4 regions of the Exiguobacterium sp. QJM3NY_9 genome follow, and region 1 is predicted to be linked to each of the others. Evidence: riboswitches for the same ligand, from Rfam matches in the RefSeq annotation. Region 1 holds a riboswitch; each other region holds the start of a gene.

Region 1 (3,111 bases):
CAGACAGTGTGGTCTTACCAGTACCGGATAATCCGAAGAATAAAGCGACGTCACCCTCATGACCGACGTTAGCCGAGCAATGCATCGATAAGACGTCTCGTTGAGGTAAAAGGTAGTTCATGACAGAGAAAATCGATTTTTTGATTTCGCCCGCATATTCCGTTCCACCGATTAAGACAATCCGATGTTCGAATGACATGGCGATGAACGTTTCGGAATTCGTTCCATCGACTTTCGGATCTGCTTTGAAGTGAGGCGCATAAATAACCGTGAAAGGCTCAAAAGCAGCTTCTGTCGGATATTCACGCAAAAATAGTTGTTTTGCAAACAAATTATGCCAAGCATATTGTGTCACAATCCGAACCGGAAGGGTAAAATGAGTGTCTGCACCAGCAGCAGCTTCTGTGTAGTAGAGCTGATCTGCTTCATTCATGTAGCGAAGAACTTTTTGTAAAAGTTGCTCGAAGTTGTCTGCTTCCATCGGTTGATTGACATGGCCCCAATCGATATGTGACTCGCATGACTGATCGCGAACAATGAACTTGTCTTTAGGTGAACGACCTGTAAATTTCCCCGTTTCTACAGACAGAGCGCCATTTTCAGCAAGAACCCCTTCTTCGTTACGAATTGCATGTTCGACTAGCTCAGCAACAGATAGTTGTTTGAACACATGCTCCTTCTTGAGTAGCTCTTCGATATTCAGGACCGTCATCGGCATCCTGACCCCACCTTTCCCCTACGTTGGTTTAGCTCTGGCATTTAGTATGACACATTTATTATATATGACATACTAAAGGATGAGCAATCCTTTTTTAGCGCTGATTTCTATTTTTCTGGAAACGCTTTCAGCATTAACAGTTTAACATCTCTTCGGGAAAGTTTCGACTAGAAATTAAAACGTAGCTTGACAGAGTGGTCACAACTTTATATCATGTAATTCGTAACGGATACTCTTATTCTGAGCAGGTGGAGGGAACAAGGCCCGAAGAAACCCGGCAACCGTCCTACATTAAGAATTCTATTAATGAAGGAAAAGGTGCTCTCCTGAAGCGAAGTAAACACTTCGAACGATAAGAGGGTAAAGGAAGAACGCACAACCTTTCCCTGACCATTTTTTGGACATGGAGAGGTTTTTTTCATTTTACCGTCCCACTCAACTAGGGGAAATGAGTACACCGTCAAATTCTTTTTTGGGAGGGTCAAACATGACAAACCTTAATCGCCGACTATTTACGTCGGAGTCAGTTACTGAAGGTCACCCGGATAAAATCTGTGACCAAATCTCGGATTCTATCTTAGATGCAATCCTCGCAGCCGATCCGAATGCTCGTGTCGCTGCTGAAACATCTGTCACGACAGGACTTGTCCTCGTCGCAGGTGAAATCACGACATCGACTTATGTCGATATCCCGAAAGTCGTTCGCGAAACAATTCGTGAGATTGGCTATACACGCGCTAAATATGGTTTCGATGCAGACACTTGTGCTGTATTGACTTCAATCGATGAGCAATCAGCAGATATCGCTCTCGGTGTTGACCAAGCGCTTGAAGCACGCGAAGGTAGCATGTCAGATGAAGAAATCGATGCAATCGGTGCAGGGGACCAAGGTCTCATGTTCGGTTATGCAACGAAAGAAACACCTGAATTGATGCCACTTCCGATTTCACTTTCACACAAACTTGCTCGTCGTCTCGCAGAAGTCCGTAAAACTGGACAACTTGACTACCTCCGTCCGGATGGTAAGACGCAAGTAACTGTAGAATACAATGAGAACAACGAACCGGTTCGTGTCGATACAATCGTCATCTCAACACAACATGCAGAAGAAGTGACGCTTGAGCAAATCCAAGCAGACCTGAAAGAGCATGTCATCGCACCTGTGATTCCATCAGAATACATCGATGCGGAAACAAAGTTCTTCATTAACCCGACAGGCCGCTTCGTCATCGGTGGACCACAAGGTGATGCAGGATTAACTGGACGTAAAATCATCGTTGATACGTATGGTGGATATGCACGTCATGGCGGCGGCGCATTCTCTGGTAAAGATCCAACAAAAGTTGACCGTTCTGCAGCATATGCAGCACGTTACGTCGCGAAAAACCTCGTAGCTGCTGGTCTTGCAGATAAAGCAGAAGTTCAACTTGCGTACGCGATTGGTGTCGCGCACCCAGTATCGATTGCAGTTGATACGTTTGGAACAGGTAAACTTCCAGAAGCACAACTCGTCGAACTCGTTGCTGAAAACTTCGATCTTCGCCCAGCAGGGATCATCAACATGCTTGATCTCCGCCGTCCGATTTATCGTCAGACAGCAGCTTATGGTCATTTCGGTCGTACAGATATCGAATTACCATGGGAGCAAACAGATAAAGCAGCAATTCTTGAAGAACAAGCGAAACGATTCGCTTAATTTTCAGTTCAGAAGCAGACTCGCATGAGTTTGTTTCTGAACTTTTTTTGTTTGTCTCGAACTTTGCAGGGAAACGAATGATTTTTCTAGAAAAGGGTAAAAGAACATGTACCGGTAAACGGAAAAAAGGGGGAGTCCGATATGGAGATACGCGAAGCAATTCCTACTGATGCGGCACGCATTCATGATATTGCCATTACCTCTTGGATGGATACGTACGAAGAGATTTATTCGGAAAGCTCGAAAGCCCATTTCGTACAAGAGGCGTATCCGCAAGAAGAAGTCGTTCGAGCAATTCGGACGGCGGAGGAAGCGCGGGGAGAATATTTCAATGTCGCCATTATCGAGGAAGAAATCGTCGGTTTCATCCATGCGATCGATGTTGACGGCACGTGGGAAATCGTTCGCTTGTATGTACTACCGAAATATCAACAAAATGGGATTGGACGAAAGTTGATTCGTGAACTTGAACACCAAGGTGCTTCCCCGATTGAAGTCTACGTTGAATCACGAAACTATAAAGCGCGCCAGTTTCTAGTCTCTTTCGGTTTTAGAGAAGAAAGTGAAACGACTGAAGAAATTTTCGGTCAAGTGGAACCTGTGACACGCTTAAAACGTATATATGAATGAAAATCCGACTTAAGATGGTTTTTGACATCAAGATGTAAACGTTATAATACAGAGATACTTGTATGAA
Region 2 (3,111 bases), 430 kb from region 1:
CTTCGAAATCCTGGATACTCGTCCCGTGCCCGTCGAGGCGCGGAGCATACACAGTGAACCCTTGGGCGGCAAAATATTCTCCGACAGTGCGGACGCTTTGAGGGGTGGCGTTAAAACCGTGAGACAGTAAAATACCGATTGGACCTCGTTCAATCAAAAAATCTTCTGCGCCACACAGAACAGGTGATGATGAATTCATAAAGGGTTCCTCCTTCTATTAAAAAACTCGTAGTGCTTTAGGCGCACTACGAGATTATCGTAAGTATCATCCAAAGCATCGGCTTTGCTGGTCGGAGCACCTTGCATGTTGCAGGTTGCCGTGGGTTCGTAGAGCCAGATCTCTCGCCCACTCTTGATATATCGTATAGGAATTGTCGGAATAATCATTGTGAAGAGAATATCATTGATTGAAATACGTTGTCAAGACGTTAAAAAGAAGTCAAAATTGATAAACTGGGTAATTTGGTTTAATTTTGAAAATATGGTTGACTTGAGAAGGGAATCCCCGTAGTGTAAGCAGTAGATTCACGACATAAGAACGACTTGAAACATCACACATATGAACTTCATACCGCAGCACTTATCGAGAGAGGTGGAGGGACTGGCCCTACGAAACCTCGGCGACAGACTTCTTACGTCGTACTGTGCCAATTCCATCAGACGTTTGTCTGAAAGATGAGCTGAGCGGATTCTGCCTTAGTGCAGATGAGAGGACCCTTTTCTTTTAAGAGAAGGGTCCTTTTTTGATGTTTTTCTAAAAAAGAGAATGAAATACAATTCATTTTGTATTTTAGAATGACCTATGCTAATCTTGAGCTGTATAACTCAATAACCAGTTCTTCGGGGTAGGGTGAAAATCCCAACCGGCGGTGATGCGATCAATGGATCGACGAGCCCGCGACCTGCAGTGTACGCACTGTGGCTGACTTGGTGAGACTCCAAGGCCGACGGTAAAGTCCGGATGGGAGAAGGACGAAACAATGCGCTTGCTGCCATTTTCTGGAAAAATGTTTTCAGGGAAAGGTCTGTTTCTGTATGTGTAAAAACAGAAACGCGAGACGCTTATTTCGTCAATCCTTCAATCACGACGCCCCCTTTTACAGGAGGCGTCTTTTTTATTGAAAGGAGCGGAAAAAATGGAAACATTCATGAGTTATGCGATGCAACTAGCACACATGTTAAACGGTCAAACGAGCCCGAATCCGAGTGTCGGCTGCGTCATCGTCAAACAGGGGCGGATTGTTGGTTTTGGGGCCCACCGTTATGCGGGAGGACCCCATGCCGAAGTCGAAGCGCTCCTCATGGCAGGTGAAGCGGCACGCGGAGCCGATCTCTACGTGACGCTCGAACCGTGCAATCATCACGGCAAAACACCGCCGTGTACGGAAGCGATTCTAAAAGCCGGCATTGCGCGCGTCTTTATCGCGACAGAGGACCGCCACGCGCTCGTCGCAGGAAGCGGTATCACACGTCTCCGTCAGGCGGGGATTGAGGTTGAAGTCGGGTTGCTAAAAGATAAGGCGGAGGCATTATACGAACCGTTTTGGAAGGCAATCGAACGAAAACGTCCGCATGTCACAGTGAAAGTCGCCCAAACGATGAACGGGACGGTCGCGACGGGTGAACAACGCTTTATCACTTCAGAAGCGGCACGTGCTGACGGACGGCAGTTACGCGGGACACACGACGCGATTCTCGTCGGAAGCGACACGGTGATCATCGATGACCCGGCATTGACGTTGCGCAGTTCGACCGGCATCGAACCGGTCCGCGTCATCGTCGATCGGCGGGGGCGCCTGACGGATGAGTTTCAAGTCATGAATGACGGATTGAATCCGACGTATTGGTTGACGGAACAGCCACGAACAAGCGAACGGGCGAACGTGACGGTTTTCGTCGGGACGTATGCGACACCGGACCAAATCCTCGAACTTTTATATGAACAAGGCATCCGGCGTGTATTGATTGAAGGCGGTCCCACGATTCAATCCGCATTTTTAGAAGCGGATCTCGTGGATATGATCGAACTCTATCAGGCACCGTCCCTCTTCAGTGGGACAAAGTCTTTGACGACGGAACAGGACATCGAAGACCGTTTTGATTTAGTGAAAATGAACCAAATCGGACCGGACGTCCATCTCCAGTATGTACGAAAGGAGAGGATGACATGTTTACCGGATTGATTGAAGAACTCGGCACAATAAAACGGAAAGTCCCTCGACCGAACGGGTTGGCGCTCGAAATCGAAGCGACAGCAGTGCTTGACGGAACAAAGATTGGCGACAGCATTGCCGTTGATGGCATTTGTTTGACGGTGACGGCGATGACGAAGAGCGGATTCACGGCCGATGCGGTCCATGAGACGATCCGAGCGACGTCGCTGCAGACGTTACGGGTCGGAGCAGCCGTTCAACTCGAACGCGCGATGCCGGCGAATGGACGGTTCGGTGGTCACTTCGTCAGCGGGCATATCGACGGAACGGCTCGTTTTCTCAGCCGGCGACCGGACGGTGAAGCGATGGAATACCGTTTTGAGGCAGGCGATTGGAGCAAGTACTGTATTCCGAAAGGATCGATTGCAATCAATGGTACGAGCCTGACACTGCAACATGTCGGAAACGACGCGGTGACGATTTCATTGATTCCCCATTCACGCCAAGTCACGACGTTCGATCGCTTGCAGACGGGTGCCCTCGTCAATATCGAATGTGACTTGATGGCGAAACATCTCTATCACTTTACGCAGAAGGATGCGAAGACGGACTGGTCGGCATTTTTAGGAGGCGAAGCATGATGAACGGATTTGATTCGATTGAAGAAGCAGTGGATGACTTAAAACGCGGACGACCGATTATCGTCTGTGACGATGAAAACCGTGAGAACGAAGGGGATCTCGTGTTACTTGCGGAACACGCGACACCCGAGATGATTAACTTCATGATCACTTACGGCAAAGGACTCGTCTGTGTCCCGGTCAGTCCGGATATCGCAACACGACTCGAACTCCGACCGATGACAGATGTCAACACGGATCCGCACGGAACGGCTTTTACGATCAGCATTGATCATGAAGATGCGAAAACCGGCATCAGTGCAGCGGAACGGGCAATG
Region 3 (3,111 bases), 700 kb from region 1:
GGATAAAATGGTGTCCGGTACACCAAGTCTTGCACGTCGTGTCCTTCTCTCAGGTAACGCCGCCGAAAGAAGTATTGCGAAGCACTGATGCTCATCCAGACAACGACGACAGCAAGTCCTGAAATCGAGACGAGTGCGATATAGACGCTTTCTGCTGCGTAGACACTCGATAGTAGTGCAAACAATCCGCCGAGCATGCTGAACATGACGGCACGTGTCGGAACACCGTTTTGACTCAATTTAGCAAAGAACGGTGAAATCATCTGTTGATCAGACAACGACCACAACATCCGTGACGCAGCGTACAACCCGGAGTTCGCTGCCGATAAGATTGCTGTCAAGATGACAAAGTTCATGATGTCCGCCGCAAATGGAATCCCGATCCGTTCGAAGACGGCAACGAACGGACTCTCGAGCACACCGTTCGCATCCGTCGGCAGTAAAATCGCCAGGACGATGATCGTGCCGACAAAAAACACGACCAGCCGGACAATCGTCGTCCGGATGGCAAGAGGAATCGTCCGCTTCGGATCAACCGCCTCGCCTGCCGCAACACCAATCAGTTCTGTCCCCGAATAGGCAAAGTTGACGGCGAGCATCGTCATCAAAATCGCAAAGGCCCCGTTCGGGAAGAGTTCCCCTTCCGTCAGCGGTCCGAACAACGGAGCTGCTTCTCCTGACGCCAGTGGAATAAAGCCGACGATTGCTGCTGCCCCTAAGACGATGAAGGCGATGATCGTCATGACTTTCACGGCAGAAAACCAAAATTCGACTTCGGCGAACACGCGCACTGTCAGTACATTAATCACTAAAATGATGATGACGAACAATCCGCTGAACAACCAGACTGGCACGTCCGGGAACCAGCGTTGCATCAATAAACCTGCTGCCGTAAACTCGGAACCGAGCGCCACCGTCCAGGTCAGCCAGTAGAGCCAAGCGACCGTATAGCCGGTTCCCGGTCCAATATACTTTGTTGCATAACTATGAAAGGCACCGGTTTCCGGCATATGTACAGCGAGTTCCCCTAAACAAAGCATCACGAGATAAACGACGAGTGCCCCAAGCAAGTAGGACAAAATCGTCCCGATTCGACCTGCTTGCTCTAATGTGTACCCCGTACTTAGGAACAGCCCCGTCCCGATGACGCCACCTAACGACAGCATGACGATATGACGGGACTCCATCTTTCGTCGAAATGTTGTTTTTTGCTCCATCCTCCACCACTCCTCTTTCTCACTCAATAAAAAAACGCACTCCTGTACAGACAGGGTGCGTCGGTCGACAACATCAAGAGCGCTTATCGATCGGGTACAACACCCGCAGGAATTAGCACAGTATCTTTCGACCTGTTGCTGAGGCTTCAAAGGGCCAGTCCCTCCACCTCTCTGGATAAGAATGTAATTTTTCATAACAGTAGCAGTCCTTTTTTGAATTGTCAACACAATTCAGATAATAGAATTCAAAAAAAACGTCTCACACCGCATTGGCATGAGACGTTCTTTTGTTATTTTTTTACGAAGAGATTAGCTGTCTTAAGGGCCATCCGAACCGCTTTACGGTTCAATGTACCTTCTTGATGTTTAACCACCTTCGTCTGCTTGTTGAGTTTATCTTGTAACGTTTTAATCTTTTTGTCTTTATCTTTATCATGTTTTTGAATCGCAGCAATTTTTTTCTCTTCTTCCGGGAAGAATGATTCAAAACGTGCGATTGCTTCTTCCATACTGATTCCTGTAATCGGTTTAACCGCTGGGAGGAGTTCTGTTTTCGCCATTTCACGATCAAACGGCACGTTCTCTGGATAGTTCGTGTCTTGATAGATATGCTCCAAGTCGTTCGTGTTCAAGAAGTCAAGAAAGTTGTCGAAGTTTTTCACTTGAATCCGCGCCGGGCTTTGGAAGTCTGCTGTTTCGACGACGTCCGAAAGCCGTGTGTCTGCCGTGATGTCATTTGCCCAGATGTGCGTCAATTGATGGTAATCTGTTAATTCACGCATCCGTGCATCTTTAGGAATCAAAATACTTGGTGTTCCAGCGAGTGTCGCTGTGATGTTTCCGTGGAGACGTGCACCAAAGCTCAAGTCAGCTTCTTTGAGGAAGTCGAACCACGTTTGAGCGTTTAAGAAGAAACGAACACGGTCATTCATATACACCGGGTGTGACATTCTAGCTGCATAATTCATATCTGAAAGGTCTCCAAACGGATGAGTTCCAGTGTACGTCAACTTCAATTCTTTCATCCATTGTGGGATGAAATAGTGATTTGGATACTCTTCCATTCCACGTGTGATAAAATCAAGGACATTTTTGGGTGAAAAACGTGATGAATTGACACTAACCATCGAATCTTTCGTGATGTTTGTCTCACGAATGTGAAGATTACGACCGAATGCATACATCGATGGGCAACCGATGACTTTATGATCGATGCCTTCACGGAAACCAAGGCGTGTCAGGTATTTCGACGTGATTTCACCACGAAGTCCAATGATACTTGAACGTTCGAGGACTGCGCTGACGAATGCTTTAACATCCTCGTCGAACGGGAATCCGCCTTTTAAGTCCGGCTCGAATGGTGCGCGTAGACCAACACCGATGACGACGACCGGAATTTTCAATTTTTTAATCAATCGTGTGTATTTTCGAAGGGACGATGCGAACTCTTGACGGAATGCATCTGCAAGTGGAATGACGTAAAGATCAAATTTTTCGTTGATCTCATCTGCACGTTCTTCATCATAGTAGTAATAGTCAGGCGTGATCGTCGTTCCTTCCGTCATCAATGTTCGGAAGATACTGTACTGATAGATCAAATTCCCAACGTTCCCTCCGATTGAATTTTCTCTCATTATATACTCAGCATCAAACTGTTCAAAGGGTGTCATACCTGCACGAATAATAATACGCTTCATGTCAAATTATCCCCTCTCACAAATCCAAAAAAACATTAATAACTTATATTTTAGAGATATCTAAATCATATCCCTTACTTATACTTAAGTCTATTTTAATTAAAGAGATAGAGTATCATTTAAAAGAATATTCTTATCATTTAAATTTTATTTAATATTTTCCCCACTTGTAATCAGAGTCAGTCAAGAAAAATTTA
Region 4 (3,111 bases), 670 kb from region 1:
TTCGTTGAGGTGCCACTGTTCATACGGTAAGTTGAGTTCCTCGAGTCGCTTGATTAAATGATCCGTCCATTCCTGATTTTCGTGTAAGATATGAATTTTCGTCATTTTAGTTGACCTACCTTTCGTTTCGCTTCGACACGTGGCATGACCTCGCGGGCAAAGCGTTCCATTTCTTCGAGTTGCGGAGAAAATTGGAGCAAGAGCAACGTCACCCCGACCGCTTCAAATTCAAGAATCCGTTCTGCGATTTGATCCGGCGTCCCAATCAGGTTCGGACGCAGTCCACGGTTTGAGACCGAATAGTCATTTCGTTTGACCTGTTGTTCGAGTTGCGATTTACTGACGAAGTCGTCATATCCGGCATATCCGGCACCGTCTTCCTTGACGTTCGTAATCCGGCGCCATTCTTCGAGCGCCGCTTCTTCCGTCTCGCGACAGATGATATAGGCTGCCAGTCCGAAACTCGCAAGCGGCTGCTTCCCGGTCGCCGCGCGGCGGATTTTCATATCCGTAATTTTCGTCGCGACTTCATCAACCGTTCCCCCATGCATGACATAGGCATCACAGTGATTGACGATCGTCTGTTTCCCCGTCTCACTCTCACCACCAGCGTAGAGCTTGATTCCGGGACGCTGAACGGGTTTCGGGTGAAGCTCTGCCCGTTCCAGCTGATAGTAGTCTCCGTCAAAACTGTAGGGTGATGCGTCCGCCCATAATCCTTTCATGACCGTCACGAATTCTTCCGTCCGGGCATATCGTTCGTCATGGGCTGTAAATATCCCATTGTATTGACGGGCTTCTTCCTCCCACCAGGCCGAAACGACGTTGAGCGTAAAACGTCCGTTACTCAACTGATCGAGGTTCGCCGCCATTTTCGCTGTCGTCGCCGGATTATGAAAACCGGGCCGGACGGCTGTCATGATTTCCAAACGTTCCGTTGTCGCCGCAATCGCCGCTGCCGTCGTCCACGCCTCAAGACTCGGTTCGGCTATTCCTTTAATGTCGTTTAAATTCAATTCTGCAATCAATGTCGTAGAAAAGCCAATCCGTTCTGCCGTCTGTGCGACTTGTTTCGCATAATCGAATGTCGCCGGCATTTGTTCATCCTCGACGTTTCGTAACCAACCTCCGAAGATTGGTAACCAAAATCCGTATTCCATCCCCTGTGCCCCCTTTTTGCATAAAAAATCGCTCTTTTCGTTTAGAAAAGAGCGACGAATGTCTACTGTCGGCTCTTATCTTCAAAGGAATAAATTCCTCTTGGAAGTAGCACCTTCCGCTCATGCGGGGTTGCTGAAGTGTCGTCGGGCCAGTCCCTCGACTTCTCGTGATAAGAATAATTGAAATTAGCGTACATCTTTTAGCAGAGTAAAGCAACCTTTAAACCTTCTTTTCCTATCGGAATTAAAAAACATTTGGAAAATCACTCTGTTTCTTGATACTTCTTTGTCTAGAAGCTAAAAACAGGGATTGCGCATCGGTTTAAGATGGCAATCCCTGCTTTGTATGGTGCTGTTCAAAATCAATTCATTCTGGTGATACGAACGGTGAGTCATTGTGATTTGCATCCATCATGGCTGTCCGGTGACCAGTCGTCGAAACTTCTTCCCCACGCACGCGATCGTAGAACTTCGCGATTGTGACGCTGAAGTACGGGCCAATCCAGAGGAAACCAATTCCGAGCGTAATGATTCCGAGCAAGAACCAACCGATGAACGAAAGGACGAGGAAAAACGCCTCTTTTTTGTGTCCATCCATCATTTGGCGTGAACGCGTAATGGCATCAAGGATGCCAATCGATGGTTCGTCCCGAATGATGTAATACGTCAACATGTAAGAGAATGACTTAATGATTCCTGGAATGATGAAAAGTAAGAACCATAGCCCTAAGAAAAAGGTTTGGACGATTGACACTCCAATGGCTTTCAAGAACATTTTGTACGGCTCAAACAAATCTGCGACTTTCGTCTGCTCGTCTCGGGCAACGGATAGGGCGAGCCATGACCATCCCATTGCAACCGGTAAGGTCAACACCGTCAAGAGCATACCAATCAGGTCGATAAATTGGAAATCCTCTTCGGGTGAGGACGCAAATCCGTTCGGAACGCCTTGAATGATTAAGAACAACAACATCATTAATGCCATGAAGCCCCATCGTCCCTGCAACGACTCGCGCGCTGCTAATTTTAATTGTTTTGACATCGAAAGATCCTCCTCAAAAATAAGTGCTACCTTTCTTTACGGTTTATTTTTGAGGAGGTTTCACTTTTTAACGCTCGTCTTTTAGTAAACGTTGGACCATTGCTTTTTCAAGTTGTTGCTGGCACGCCGTATACAAAGAGCGTCGTCCATCGAGTCGTTCAATCGCAAACGGAATATCGTGCTTTTTTGCTTGCACGAGAACATGTGCCGCTGCTGCGTGGGAGACGCGACTTTTGATGACGACGATCGCATCTGTCTTTTTCGCGAGACAGGCAATTTTTTTCGCAGCTTGGGCGTCACCGCCAAGATGGATTAATTCAATCCCTGTCTCCGCAAAGAAGTCGCGGTAGACGGCGCGCTGTTGCTCATTACCGACGATGACGAGACGCATGCCGTCGTAGGAAGCAAAATCGAGTGCCGTTTTATCGACGAATTCGATTGGTTGACCTGGTAATGTCGTCGTATCGAGACGTTCGAGTTGCTGGACTTTCTTTTCCCGGAGGCGCCGCTCTTTTTTGACTTTCTTCGCCTTCGGTTTCCGTTGCATCATCTTGTCGTAGCGTCCTGTTTTCGTCTGTTTGTTTGCAGGTGACGCAGTGACGGACTCGGGCGAACCACTCGATACGTCGCGTGCCGGTAATTCCGTCATGGTCGGTACTTCGTAATGAAATGCGTGTTTCCAGACAATCGTTAATGTCTCCGGATGACCTTTCCACATGACGAGGTCGACGAGTTGACCTGCTTTCAGTTGGAAGAACCGCATGTCTTCGAGTGGTGTCGTGTAATAGAACGGTTTTCCCGTCTCATCTTGCAGTGGACCGTCAATCGTCGCTTCGATGATGCCATGGTTCTTGACGATACACTTTTCAAAAACGATTCGCTCTGCAAGTGGTTTTACTTGATCCGTCG

The links. Region 1 has a riboswitch for S-adenosylmethionine ahead of metK (methionine adenosyltransferase). Riboswitches for the same ligand answer to the same signal wherever they lie in the genome.
Region 2: another riboswitch for S-adenosylmethionine. It lies ahead of ribD (bifunctional diaminohydroxyphosphoribosylaminopyrimidine deaminase/5-amino-6-(5-phosphoribosylamino)uracil reductase RibD); the one in region 1 lies ahead of metK (methionine adenosyltransferase).
Region 3: another riboswitch for S-adenosylmethionine. It lies ahead of AC0VYQ_RS15225 (amino acid permease); the one in region 1 lies ahead of metK (methionine adenosyltransferase).
Region 4: another riboswitch for S-adenosylmethionine. It lies ahead of AC0VYQ_RS15060 (LLM class flavin-dependent oxidoreductase); the one in region 1 lies ahead of metK (methionine adenosyltransferase).

Annotation. Positions count from the first base shown of each region.
Region 1 covers NZ_CM149679.1:2,287,753-2,290,863, reverse strand. Annotated here, with positions in the region: gene pckA (phosphoenolpyruvate carboxykinase (ATP)) at 1-718, opposite strand, end outside; SAM riboswitch class I at 951-1,077, shown strand; gene metK (methionine adenosyltransferase) at 1,206-2,414, shown strand; gene AC0VYQ_RS11725 (N-acetyltransferase family protein) at 2,556-3,044, shown strand.
Region 2 covers NZ_CM149679.1:2,721,094-2,724,204, reverse strand. Annotated here, with positions in the region: gene AC0VYQ_RS13795 (alpha/beta hydrolase) at 1-199, opposite strand, end outside; SAM riboswitch class I at 260-362, opposite strand; SAM riboswitch class I at 578-682, shown strand; FMN riboswitch at 833-977, shown strand; gene ribD (bifunctional diaminohydroxyphosphoribosylaminopyrimidine deaminase/5-amino-6-(5-phosphoribosylamino)uracil reductase RibD) at 1,137-2,183, shown strand; gene ribE (riboflavin synthase) at 2,168-2,794, shown strand; gene ribB (3,4-dihydroxy-2-butanone-4-phosphate synthase) at 2,794-3,111, shown strand, end outside.
Region 3 covers NZ_CM149679.1:2,990,199-2,993,309, forward strand. Annotated here, with positions in the region: gene AC0VYQ_RS15225 (amino acid permease) at 1-1,217, opposite strand, end outside; SAM riboswitch class I at 1,298-1,399, opposite strand; gene AC0VYQ_RS15230 (polysaccharide pyruvyl transferase family protein) at 1,508-2,914, opposite strand.
Region 4 covers NZ_CM149679.1:2,956,751-2,959,861, forward strand. Annotated here, with positions in the region: gene AC0VYQ_RS15055 (ATP-grasp domain-containing protein) at 1-105, opposite strand, end outside; gene AC0VYQ_RS15060 (LLM class flavin-dependent oxidoreductase) at 102-1,160, opposite strand; SAM riboswitch class I at 1,233-1,337, opposite strand; gene AC0VYQ_RS15065 (DUF975 family protein) at 1,528-2,202, opposite strand; gene AC0VYQ_RS15070 (DUF2325 domain-containing protein) at 2,270-3,111, opposite strand, start outside.